Regions from separate parts of the Paenibacillus sp. NPDC101420 genome, predicted to be linked through region 3. Evidence: riboswitches for the same ligand, from Rfam matches in the RefSeq annotation. Region 3 holds a riboswitch; each other region holds the start of a gene.
The links. A riboswitch is a leader RNA that binds a small molecule or an ion and turns the genes downstream of it on or off. The one in region 3 is predicted to bind cyclic di-GMP.
Positions count from the first base shown of each region.

Region 1: linked by a shared signal. The riboswitch ahead of ACQKMP_RS16105 (NPCBM/NEW2 domain-containing protein) and the one ahead of ACQKMP_RS04260 (DUF6612 family protein) in region 3 are both predicted to bind cyclic di-GMP.
Region 2: linked by a shared signal. The riboswitch ahead of ACQKMP_RS19050 (anti-repressor SinI family protein) and the one ahead of ACQKMP_RS04260 (DUF6612 family protein) in region 3 are both predicted to bind cyclic di-GMP.
Region 4: linked by a shared signal. The riboswitch ahead of ACQKMP_RS10780 (thiamine pyrophosphate-binding protein) and the one ahead of ACQKMP_RS04260 (DUF6612 family protein) in region 3 are both predicted to bind cyclic di-GMP.

Region 1 covers NZ_JBNNSE010000003.1:177,766-180,919, forward strand. Annotated here, with positions in the region: gene ACQKMP_RS16095 (EAL domain-containing protein) at 1-252, shown strand, start outside; gene ACQKMP_RS16100 (hypothetical protein) at 368-934, shown strand; cyclic di-GMP riboswitch class I at 1,092-1,178, shown strand; gene ACQKMP_RS16105 (NPCBM/NEW2 domain-containing protein) at 1,333-3,154, shown strand, end outside.
Region 2 covers NZ_JBNNSE010000004.1:261,384-264,537, forward strand. Annotated here, with positions in the region: gene ACQKMP_RS19045 (2-oxoglutarate dehydrogenase E1 component) at 1-849, opposite strand, end outside; cyclic di-GMP riboswitch class I at 1,321-1,405, shown strand; gene ACQKMP_RS19050 (anti-repressor SinI family protein) at 1,433-1,588, shown strand; gene ACQKMP_RS19055 (helix-turn-helix domain-containing protein) at 1,791-2,120, opposite strand; gene ACQKMP_RS19060 (TasA family protein) at 2,290-2,895, opposite strand; gene sipW (signal peptidase I SipW) at 2,987-3,154, opposite strand, start outside.
Region 3 covers NZ_JBNNSE010000001.1:918,394-921,547, forward strand. Annotated here, with positions in the region: gene ACQKMP_RS04255 (serine hydrolase domain-containing protein) at 1-210, opposite strand, end outside; gene ACQKMP_RS04260 (DUF6612 family protein) at 510-1,358, opposite strand; cyclic di-GMP riboswitch class I at 1,476-1,567, opposite strand; gene ACQKMP_RS04265 (Cof-type HAD-IIB family hydrolase) at 1,774-2,574, opposite strand; gene ACQKMP_RS04270 (pseudouridine synthase) at 2,606-3,154, opposite strand, start outside.
Region 4 covers NZ_JBNNSE010000002.1:445,256-448,409, forward strand. Annotated here, with positions in the region: gene ACQKMP_RS10780 (thiamine pyrophosphate-binding protein) at 1-1,628, opposite strand, end outside; cyclic di-GMP riboswitch class I at 1,747-1,842, opposite strand; gene ACQKMP_RS10785 (methyl-accepting chemotaxis protein) at 2,033-3,154, opposite strand, start outside.

The DNA of each region.
Region 1 (3,154 bases), on a different contig from region 3:
ACGATCGAGATGTTATTGGAGCTTAAACCCCATTACATGAAGCTGGATATGAAATATGTTCAGGGTGTGTCCAGCGATCTGAACAAACAGAAAATAGCTAAACAATTTTTAGAAAAAGCTTTAGAAATCCAATCCGTTCCTTTAGCAGAAGGTGTGGAGTTTAGAGAGGACTTTGAATGGCTTAAGCAGAGTGGTTATCAGTTGTTTCAGGGATATTTATTTGGAAAGCCTGATCCTATTCCCAAACAGTGATACTAATGAGTATAACTCCGTCTAGAGGATGAGATGAATTTCAGGTCAGAGTCTGAGTACAGCCAACCCCCGGGGTTGTATAATTAAGGTAATTGAGAAGGGGGACGGGATGGATATGAAATGGCATAAGTACATCACACACTGGGCGGATTCTAGAGGGTTAGGTGGACGAGAAATTGATTATCAATGGCCGTCTCCATCATTTCCGGTGGTAAGTATTCGCAGCAATTTGGGTCGATACTCAGGTCAGGGGTATGGTCACGGAAGCAAGCCACAAGTGAAGACAGCTGTTGGATTAATTGCTATTGGAGATGTAGCTGTAGGCTTGATTTCCATAGGTGCGATAAGCGTAGGGGTTCTATCCGTGGGTGCAATATCACTAGGAATGTGGTTAGCCCTTGGAGCGATAGCCATTAGCTGGCTTGGCTTCGCAGCTGGGGCGATTGCCATTGCAGGAGTGGCTGTAGGCGCGATCGCGATAGCCGAAAAAGCGTTGGGGGCTGTCGCCATAGGTGATACGGCATTTGGGGCGGTAGCCATAGGACGGATTGCTGGGGGAGCAGTAGCTATTGGCCAATGGGCATATGGTCTAATCGCAGTTGGCGAGCATGGCTTCGGGTTAATTCCCATCACGGGCGATGTGTGGAATTGGTTCCGGCGTTTGTTTGGTGCGGGGAGTTAAGTAGACCTCCAGTCCTAAAGTGTCCTCTCTCTTCCGGGATACTCGATAAAGAATATCTATCACGATAGAAAAAGTAATTGCAATTACCTATTCGGATTTCATACCAATTAATCATGCGATCAGATGTAGCGTTATGTTACTCTTTGTAATGTATTCGAAACTTCATAGGCAAACCTATGGAAATGTAGGGACGCAAAGCTATAGGGACTAAGGTTATCATAACTATTGTCAGCCAGCTGCCAAAGAGTGTATTACGCTTTTTGTTAAAGTTTAATAAAAATTAAGTCTTAGTTTTTATGCGACTTTATACGCAATCAAGCTACTCTTTTGGGGTAGTTTTTTTTGTGCCTATTTTTAGGCACGGAAGAGATTCATATTACATCTGGGGGGTAGAAAAGATGAAAAAAATGATTGCGATCGCTACATCAGCAGCCATGTTAGCTAGTTTTTCGAGTGAGGCAGGTTATGCTTTAGCAAGTGATGTAAGCAAGGTAAGTGTAGTGAACACTGTAGTACAAAGCAAGGCTGACCTATTCAGCAATGCGTCAGTTATTCCGTTTGATCTCTACGGCAAGGCTATCCTAAGCGCTTATAGTGATGTTTTTAGAATGAATCCTGCGAATATTAAATCCATTACCAATAACGGTGGCAACTACTCAGGTTCACCTATAGCTAAGGCTATTGATGGCGATATGAGTACGTATTGGGAAACGGGCAAACCGAACAGTTCAACGTTCACGAATGAGGTTGTCTTTGTTTTCAATGAGTCCACTGAATTAAATAGAATCGTATACGCTGCAAGACAATCCAGTGCAAAGGGGAAGGGGTTTGCTCAGGAATTTGATATTTATGGCTCAACTACGGATGCAGGCGATTATACGCTAGTATCCTCTGGAGAATATAAAGGCGGAGCAGGTGACGTAGTAGAGATTCAGTTTGCACCCACAGCCTTCAAGAGACTTAAATTTGTCTTCAAAAAAGCTAACCAAGATTGGGCGAGTGCAGCTGAGTTTTCTTTTTACAAAGAAGATACCGTATCCGCTAAAATGAAAAATTTATTTACAGATGATACCTTGAGTCAAGTTAGCGCAGCATTTAATACGGTGGAGAAATTAACGGCTTTAGAACAAGAAGTACAGACACATCCACTGTACGTGCAGTTTCAAGCAGATATAGAGAATGCAAAAGTACTTCTGGAGAATCATCAAATAGAGGCAACAGCGGCTAAGGTTTCGAAGCTAAAAGGCTATGGTACAGCATACGAAAATGCCTATAGCGAAGCTTATAGAATGCCCAACTCTAATGTATCAAAAGTAACGGTGAACGGTGGAAGCTATCCAGGTACGAAACCGGAATACATGCTCGATGACCAGCCGAATACACACTGGGAAACGAACAAGAACAATGATGACAGCTTCACGAATGAAGTCGTGTTTGAATTAGCGCAAGCGAAAGTACTAGATAGATTGGCTTTCCTGGCTAGAGATAACCGCAAAGGCTTCCCAGAGGCTTTTGAAATTTATGCATCAGAAACAAGTAAGGGAGAAACCTTCCAGCTCGTATCTAGCGGAACCGCGACTAGTACGAATGATTTTCTGGAGTTTAAATTCGAACCTACGAAGTTTAAAAGATTGAAATTCAAGTTCACAAAAGCCAATATCAACAGACCTTTTGCGGCTGAATTTAGATTTTATACAGAAGATAAAGTAAGCGAAGCTGTAAATGGTATTTTCACAGATGGCACGATGAGTGCGGTTGTTCCTGCTTATAATAGCGCCAACGCAATCAATGAATTAGAAGAAGCGGCAAAAGTACATCCGCTCTATCCAATCCTGAAAGATTCTTTGGATTTAGCTAAGAAGCTAGTGAATGGTGAAGTTCAAACTGAAGGCACCATCATTGAGGCGGAACAACGTGGAGATATGAAAAAGCATGCGCAGGAAAACCTGAGAATTGGTTTCGGTACGAACAACCAGCCTACAGGTCTCGTTGCAATGCCTGGAGATACGATCAACGTTTATGTGGACGCAGCTTCGAGCGATAAACTACCTTCTTTAGTCTTTTCTCAACAAGAGGCGGCTTGGAATGTTTGGGCTAGAGGTGTGCAATTGCGTCCAGGTAAGAATATTATAACCGTTCCTGAATTTGCTACGAATAGTTATTATGCACATGAAGTGACTAAAGGCGGTACAGTGTATATCGTCAATCCATATACAGCAG
Region 2 (3,154 bases), on a different contig from region 3:
TTCGGAAGGGAAAAGCTCCTTGTTCGGAGAATGATGAAACTCTGAAAATATAATGTCATAAGGTTTGCCCAAAATATGTGCAAGAACGTTGAGGCGACCACGATGCGCCATGCCCATCAGAATATGCTCTGCGCCGTCATGCGCAGCAGCGCGTACGATTTCATCCAGCATCGGTACGAGTGCGTCATTGCCTTCCAAGCTGAAACGCTTCTGACCCACAAAGGTTTTGTGAAGGAAGGTTTCAAATTGCTCTACTTGGATCAGGCGGTTTAGCAGCTCTTTACGTTCTGCATTATTTAAAGGCGCTGGTGAGCTTGTGGATTCTGCCTGTCTGTTCAACCATTTCAGTTCTTGTTCTTCATGCACATGCCCGAATTCATAGGCGATTGTCTTGGTGTAAGCCTGACGCATACGCTGAACTGCATCCCATCCGGTATGCACATCATTCGGCGCATTCTCCCAAATGAGCGTGGCAGGTAGTGCGAGCAGATCCTCACGAGTCAGCTCATAGGTTTCGAGTTCAAGATATTTAGCCATGGGATTGTGATCGCGCTCAAGCGGATCAATATCAGCGGCCATATGGCCATATATACGAATATTAGCGATTAGCTTGGAAGCTCTTACTGCCTTTCTAAGCCATTCGGTGTCTCCCGAAATGCGAGGCTGTGGAGCCGGTTCGCTATCCGGTGTTAGGGGTGGGGGACCCGAATTTGTAAAAAGCTCGCGATAATTATTCTCTACGGTGGAAGGATCTTTCACAAACTGTTCATATCTTTCTTGAATGTAGCCTAAATTGGGTCCGTAATACTTACTCCAAATGGATTCGTTATAGGGCTCTTTGGCTGCCATGAATACATCCTCCTTAACGGATGAACTCCATACGTGACATTTTGTGTCAACGCTTACTGGAGCTGTGATGATTGCGGTTTCATTTCTCATCTTATTGTGCTACTTTCCACACGTGTAATCAATTCATTCTTTCGTCCAATACGTTCGCAAAATGGTATGGGTTAGCTTGTTCTAATGAAAAGAACGCTGTTTCTTCTCATTACCCATTCCTAAGGCCCACTAAAATGATTCTAATATCCTTATTTTTAACTAATAGGGAAGGAAGTATCATTATATTGGCTTAATTAATTTTATGAATGGGACGAGTATCGTGTTAATAGGACAAGATATCGCACAAAAGCGCTTCTATTTTTTGTTTTTTAATGGAAAAACTAATCAGAAATCGACACACTTTTCCACTTTAGTATAGTATAATGTTATTGCAGTTAGCGATTTTCATATATTTCAAAGTAGATCCTTTCGTGTAAAGGGTCCAGTAAAAGGTAAACCTGCCGAAAGACAGGGGCACAAAGTCGCGGGTCTAAGGTAGAAATACTATGACAGCCGGATTGCCTGGGGACGTAAAATCTTAGGAGGAGATTTTTTGGACAAGTCCAACCAGGGAAGCAACAGAGAACAGCAGGTCATTGATCTAGACGTTGAGTGGGTACATTTATTATTAGCAGCTAAGAAGGCTGGCATAAAGGCAGATGAAATTCGTCGATTCTTTCATGAGAAGACTGTGCAAGCCGTGCAGTAATACATTTAGTGCGTTATATTTTGAAAAAGGGCCCAGCAATAACTCGCTGGGCCCTTTTTCGGTATATAAGAAAGTATACAAGATAAATAGTCCTTATATTTTACTAGAATATAAAACGCCTTCGCGGTCCATGTTAGGAGGGCGAGGGCGCTTATGTTTAATAGTATGAGTAGAAGAGGATCTTATCAGGTCAGGTGGAATATTAATCCTTCTGATCAAGGCGCCATTTCTGGTAGTCCAGAAACTCCTTGAATTCGCGTTTGCTTATGCCTGAGGCCATAGCTTCCTGCACCAATCGGAACCATTCCGAATCTAAAGGTGACTCCTCAGCATCATTAGGTTCTCCATAGAGCAAAGCGTGGATGGATACCTGAAGCGCATCGGCGATCTTTTCGATAAACTGGATTGAAGGATTGGATTGGATGTTTCTCTCCACATTGCTAAGATACGACTTAGCAACATCCGCTCTGTCCGCAAGCTCAGATAGGGACAATCCCTTTTCTAGGCGGAGATGCTGGATACGTTGGCCCATATTTTGTGACACTATGCTGACGCCCCTCCGTAATTTTTGTTATTAGTATAGCAAATATCATTAAATTCGACAAAGTTTATTGTAAAGAGAAGAGCAGCATCTACTTATCCGCTTTCCGGAATCAGGATCTGCTGCTCTTCGAGTATTATATTAAATTATTCTATTAATCTTAGTAATCTTTTTTAGCACCTTGTTTAGCTACGAAATCCCATGTCAGGGTTATGCTATCGCCTTGGAAAATATTTTGATCTTGGTTATTTTCCACAAATTCGAATTGGACGGAGAAGCTGTCATTGGTGCCGGCTTTAATACCAGATGCTTCGGTGAAGAGTTGATCCCAACCAGTATTTTTTACGAGATCCGGATGTTGAGATTTTAAATCAGCAAGCGTAGTTTGATAGACTACATCTTCTGGAGAAACTACGGTTCCTTTATCGTTATTTCTAAGGAATTTGACCTTAATGAATTGGGCTAAATCCAGGTAGTTGTCACCTTTAGCATCCGTAATTTGAGTGGAAGTGTTCAGAATAATAGATCCGATATCGAGCGAACCATCGTTTTTCAATTTGAAGGATTTGGTTACAGTATCACCTGGTTTTAGGTTTGGAATATTTACGATAACTGAAGGGTCGGAGTTCAAATCGAGTGTACCTGCAGCAAATGTAGCAGTGCTTTGTGCAGTGTCACTAAAGTAAGCGAAGGTTCCTCCACCAATCAATGATAAACCCAGTGCTGCTGATGCTACGCCAAGACCCAATGTTTTTTTGATACCCATAATTAAAATTCCTCCTCGGTTTTGTGGTTTTTTTTATAAAAGTTATATATTGTAACTTCCGGTTCGTAAGCGGAAGCGGACAATCAACGAATTACTGTATTTCAGTTGGGGGTGGAGAGGCGGGCAGTATAGCAGCATTTTTCTTTTCGAGTGCAGCTACAGCCTTCCATGACGAATACAGAGCATAGAGCAGGAGCATCAAGCCTGGTACGATCATGAGCATGACACTTCCAGCTTTGGAAACTGCGAAATTCATAGC
Region 3 (3,154 bases):
CGTTTTCAACTCTTGGCCGCTATCTTCTTCGTAACTGAAGCGCCCCCCCGCTCTATTAGCAAATATTTTTCCATAACGACTAAGAGAATAAATATAGCCATCGGCTACTTTCTTATTACAGAGATCCTCATAAAAATGATTAAGTGCCTCTAATCGGTCCTCCCTGTAATTCACTTCGTTCAGCTTGCTAAGCTCTGTGGATGATAACATTATTCGCACTCCCCCTATCAATCATTAAAAAGAATAGCAATTCTCAAAAATGTAAATTTAACCTAACTTATAATACCTTTTCAATATAATAGTTACAACATGATATTTCATACACTATTAAATTAATTCAGATTATTAATCACATAAATAGCATGTACTAAAATCCTAATAATTGGTAGGTCAATTTTATATTTATTTATTTTTTACATATCTCACTTCCTGTTGGCTACTGTCATGAATGGAGCAAAAAGCGCTGTTCTACTGAACAGCGCTTTTTACTCCATATGAAAACGACCTTATTATTCTAGTTCGGCGGGCTTTACAATGGTTGTACCTTTGTTATTCTTGGAATACTTAGCTTCGATTTTCGTGTTGTATGTATCCTTTTCTCCATCACTTATCAGCACATAACTCAGATCGACTGTCAGTTTTTCCGTCTGCCAGGTCTTAGTATTGACGAATAATTTCCACGTTACGCTTTTGGGTTGAACTGTCTCACCATCCCAGAGGTTCTCCTGGTCATAGAGCTTGATTATTCCCTTAGCTGCTGTCGGATCGGTTACCGTGAATTGCAGGACTGTCTGAGCACCAGCAGTGCTGACTTTCATAGATTTTTTATATTTTTTTACCGAATCAAGCATGGAAACAGGATCGTATTGACCTTTGGAGTAAAAAGAATCCCACTCCATCTTCTCCAGTCCAATCCAATACTGCGCATCAGGATCGATTGGCTCACCGTCATCGTCGTAACCTTCATCTTCAGATTCATCGATCAGTTCACTTCCGTCTACAAGATAGTAAAACTCCTTGTCATTGGCATATAGACTGTACGTTGTTTCTAAAAGACTACTATCAACGGTGCCGGCTGCAGCAAAATTCGGCAGTCGATTAATATCCAGCTTCAGTGTGTTAGTGTTGCTGATACGTACCCCACCGCTCTGAATATCCTGTTTTTTGATCACATCTAAGTGAAAATTCTTTATTGCTTTAGAGGCTGCCGTTACTTTGCTAATCATTTGATCCGCGGTTACTGCTGTTGTGGTAGCGGCAGACACGACTTCAGGATTAGACATCCATCCGATCGTTCCGGACAGCAATAAAGCACCTACTGCCAAACTAGTGCCTATTGTTTTGAAAAAACTGTTCATGTACTTCCCCTTTCGGCCCCTTGCGATAATGTAACGCCGTATAGGTCGAAATAATAAAAGAGCTCAAAATTGACTACATATTCTTAGAGCTATCCTTTATGCTTCATAAGACATCCCTATGGCGGCCTGGCGATCATTTCCTTCTGTAGAAAGGCTTTAGACCCATGGCTTTGTGTCATCATCTTTCGATGATTTTACCTTTAACGCGGACAATCAATTAGTTTTAATTAGCTTACGGACGCATGTCCCACCGCTAATTTTATCATGGTTATAATTACCTGTAAACGACTTATCTTCCATTTCTATTTACCGTCGATTTACTCGTATCCTTATGTCAACGTAAAAAAAAGCATAAAACAGGACTCCAGTCCGCTTTATGCTTTGCATCTAAAATTATTTTACAGGATCAAAAAGATTAGGATAAACAATATTTAACCAGCGCATCACGCACACCATGCTCATTGTTCGAACCCGTAACAGCATTCGCTGCCGCTTTTACCTCTACAGGAGAATTATCCATCGCCACGCCCATCCCCGCATAGGTAAGCATAGAAATATCATTAAAATAATTACCGATTGAGAGGACTTCTTCTTGCGGAATTCCCAGCTTCACAGCGAGATTTCTTAATGCGTTTCCCTTAGAAGATTCGGGATGCATCAAATCAACGAAAAATTCACCACTCCGCAAAATATTGTACTCAGGAGCCCAAGTACGCCATTCACGTTCAGCTTCGTCAAGGATTTCTGGCTGTGTAAATACAGTAAACTTAACAACCGGTTCACGGAAATCTTCCCATGCGGGCAGCGTCGCTGGCACAATACGGAAGTGCTCATACATATAATTAGCTTCTTTAGTCAGATTCTCTACATTATCAACATACATATCAAAAGCAGTATTCACATCATAATGAATATTGTGCTTACGGCAATAGTCAATATAGGGGTCAAGACCACGTGCATCCATACCATATTGGTGCAGCACTTCTCGATCTTCCACTCGTACCGTCGCTGCTCCATTGTGACCAAGCACGTAACCAGTCAGCCCCATTTCCTCCATGAAAGGAATCGAGTTCTGTGGACTGCGTCCCGTACACAATACGATTTGACCGCCAAGACGTGTAACCTCAGCAATAGCTTCCTTATTCTCAGAGCTTAAGTGGTGATCATCATTTAATAGCGTACCGTCCACATCTAGTGCAATCAGTTTGTATCTCATACTCCACCATCCTTGTCTTTCTTTTTCTATATTATCCTTGAGATGATTCTGCGCCTAAGAGTGCCAGTTCCTCTAACGTCAGTTCCCGACAAGCTCCAAGCGGCAGACTTTCATCCAGCTTCAATTCTCCCATAGATACACGTTTCAGAAAAGTGACTTTTTTGCCTACCGCCTGAAACATACGCTTCACCTGATGAAATTTCCCCTCAGTGATGATAAGTGAAATATGGGAAATCACTTTGCTGCCGCGCTCTCTTCCAAGAATGGTTAAGTGTGCAGGTAAAGTAACGTAGCCATCTTCCAGCTCCACCCCTGCTGCAAAAGCCGCGACATCATCCGCGTCTACATCGCCCTCGATGGTTGCCTCGTACGTTTTCGGGACATGCTTACGTGGCGACAGCAATTCATGGGCAAGCTTCCCATCATTAGTGATCAGCAGCAGTCCCACAGTATCCTTATCTAGCCTTCCTACAGGAAACGGTTCAAACTGTGCATACTCGTGCTTTAAAAGATCCAAAACCGTCCGATCCCGCTTGTCCTCCGTAGCTGACAGGACACCCGGGGGTTTGTTCATCATAAG
Region 4 (3,154 bases), on a different contig from region 3:
GTACGGTGAGCAGTCGGAGGGACCTCATCACGGTCTGTTAGCAGTTCAATGACGGCAACACGGTTGATGGCAACAGCGTCCTTGATGGCTGTTTCGAACTCCTCCGCTGTCTCACATTTGTAACCCTTAGCGCCTAGTGATTCTGCGAATTTCACAGCATCCATAGGGACTTCGTAGATAGTTCCGTCAATACGTCCTGTAGTTTTTTCCATACCTTTTAGAGCCATATCTAGCTGTTTATTATTCACAACAATGAATATGACAGGAATATCCTTGCAGACAGCAGCGTTAATCTCTGCGCCTAGCATCATAAAGCAGCCGTCTCCTGTAATGCAGAAGATCGTTTCTTCTGGAGCAGCAACCTTTGCACCAATCGCCATCCCGATGGAATTACCCATACAAGCAAAGTAAGCATCGAAAACAAAACTGCCCGGTTTCTTAACCTTGTACCATTTCGCAGCATGGAAACCGTGACTTCCATCATCAACAAAGACTGTGCTGTTATAAGGAATCAAATCACTCATCGTACTCAAGACCGATGCAAGTGAAAGGTTTGGTAAAATCGGAGGCTCTTCGGTATAATCGGAATTTGTCGGTGCTTCGCGTTTTGTGATGTTGTTCGTGTCAATATTATTGAGATAGTAAACTAGATTGTCGCGTAGATCTCCAGTCACTGGAATCGTTTTAGAGAACAATATTTTTCCGACAAAAGTCGGATCGCTATCAAACTGAATTAATGTTGCAGGATGATTTTCCCTTTTAAGATTACAAATAGTCATATCACTTAAACGTGACCCGAGAACGATAAATAGATCACTTTGATTCAGCAAGTCATCCCCATGGGTACAACCGCCTACTCCAATTGGACCGTGATAGAGTGGATGATCCCAAGCTATAGCCCCTTTACCACCTGGAGATGTAACTACAGGAATATTAAATGTTTCCGCTAATTGAATTAGCTCACTATGTGCTCCTGAGCGGTTAACGCCTTTACCCGCGATAATTATTGGATTCTTAGAGCTATTTATAGCATCAAGTACACGGTCGATATTAGCATGGCTAACCAGTGATTCGCGTTCAGGGATTACAATATTACATTCCTCTAGCAATTCCGTTTGTACATCAAAGGGAATACAAAGGTGAACTGGACCACGATTACCGCTCAAAGCAATGGATATGGCATGATTAAAGATTGTGTTAAAGTGATCTCCACGTTCAATAAGCTTGCTATATAAGGTGGCAGGTCTAAACATATCAGCTAAATCAGCTAGAAAAGAAGTAGAGTCCTGACATTGGGGAATTCCAAGCTCTTTAATAGATTGATGGCCAGTAATAAATAGGACAGGTAGGTTGTTAGCCTTAGCATGTGCTGCTGCAGTTAATAGGTTTGTTCCACCAGGACCTGAAGTACCAAAAGCTACACCTAGTTTTCCAGTTTTAAGCGCATACCCGGCTGCTTCGAAGCCGGAACTGGACTCATGTCTCCCAGGAATAAATTCAATACCGTAATCTACCATTTTAAGAACAATAGGACAAATGGATTTCCCAATAATACCAAAGGAATGGGTAACTCCTAGGTTCCGTAGTGCTTCCGACATGTAATCTGCGACTGTCTTCAAAAAATACACCTCACAAGTTGATTGTTATTTTAAAATCAAACATTAGAAAACCTGTGCTCTGAATTAGGGCACAGGTTGGTGGCATAAATCGCCATAGAGACTGAACAATTGTTCAGTCGTCTTGGTTTTCTGCAACCTGGCAGTCATGGCCTCTGATTAAAAATGAGGCTGTAGATCCATGGTTTTGCGTCATCCTCTTTCGAAGATTTTGCCAATATTAATTTTAAAATTTATAAGAAGAATTTTCCTTTACAATATATTCCTAGAGTACCTTTGTCAATATATTTTCGCAAATTAACTCGAATTTTGACGAAAGTCTTGTCCAACCTATGAAATAATAGATATAAAAAAACTCCCCCTAAGTCAAAACTTAGGAGGAGTTTTTGGTCTTGTTTATATGATTTGCAAGTGACTTAAAACTTGAAAATATGGATAGTCTTCTGTAGATTAAACACAGCCTGTGTCATTTTCTCAGTTTCTTCAGCGACGGACTGCAGGGCATTAATTTGTTCATTCATAGCGGCGGATACTTCCTCGGTGCCGGCAGCGGTTTGCTGTGTGATTGCAGAGATATTCTCTATTGCACTTGAGATTTTCAAGGCACTTTCCAACATCAGATCACTTTCAGCAGAGAAGGAAGAGATTTGCTCGGTAATATACTGCACACTTTGCACAATTTGAGCAAAGATATGAGCAGATTGAGTGATCATCTCATTCTGTACCTGTACGACTTCTTCGTTGATAGCGATATTGTCAATCGCTTGTTTGATATCAGTTTCGATGCTCCGAACTAAGCCAAAGACTTCCTTCGTTGAAGCCGTTGATTCTTCGGCAAGTTTACGAACCTCCTGTGCGACTACAGCAAATCCTCGACCATGCTCCCCGGCGCGTGCTGCTTCGATGGAGGCATTCAGCGATAAGAGGTTGGTCTGCTCAGCGATCTCTGTGATGGTTTTTGTAATCATCGTAATTCCGCGAGCATTATGAGACAGGGCTTCGATAGTATCAGCTACTTTTTGAGTAGCCTGGATGTTTTTGCGCATGCCTTCAGCTTGAGTATCAACGGACTGCCGTCCTTGTTCAACTAGTTCTAATGTATGTATTGAACGTCTGTTCATTTCTTTCGTTGAGTTCGTATAATTGGATACTTTATTCTCAATATCTTTAATGGATTCTGTCATTTCAGCGATATCCGTAGATATTTCATTTGCACCAAGAGCTAGCTCGTTAGACGAAGAGGCTACCTGTGCCATGACAATTTTCAAATTCTGATTCTTATCTTCGATTCCACGGCTTGCATCCATAACTTGACGAGTGATTTGTGATGCTTCTGTCAAAATCTTCTTGAGCTTGTCAATCATAGTATTAAAGGAACGACTTACGTCCCCCATAGACCCGTTCTCATCGGCTCTACTAGTAAAATCCCCTTTTGAAATACTATGAGATACATTCGCGATGTCATCAAAAGAAGATGTAAGCGTTCTCTCGATAAAGCGGGCCACGGGGAAAGTTAGAGCAGCAAGAACTACGATTAG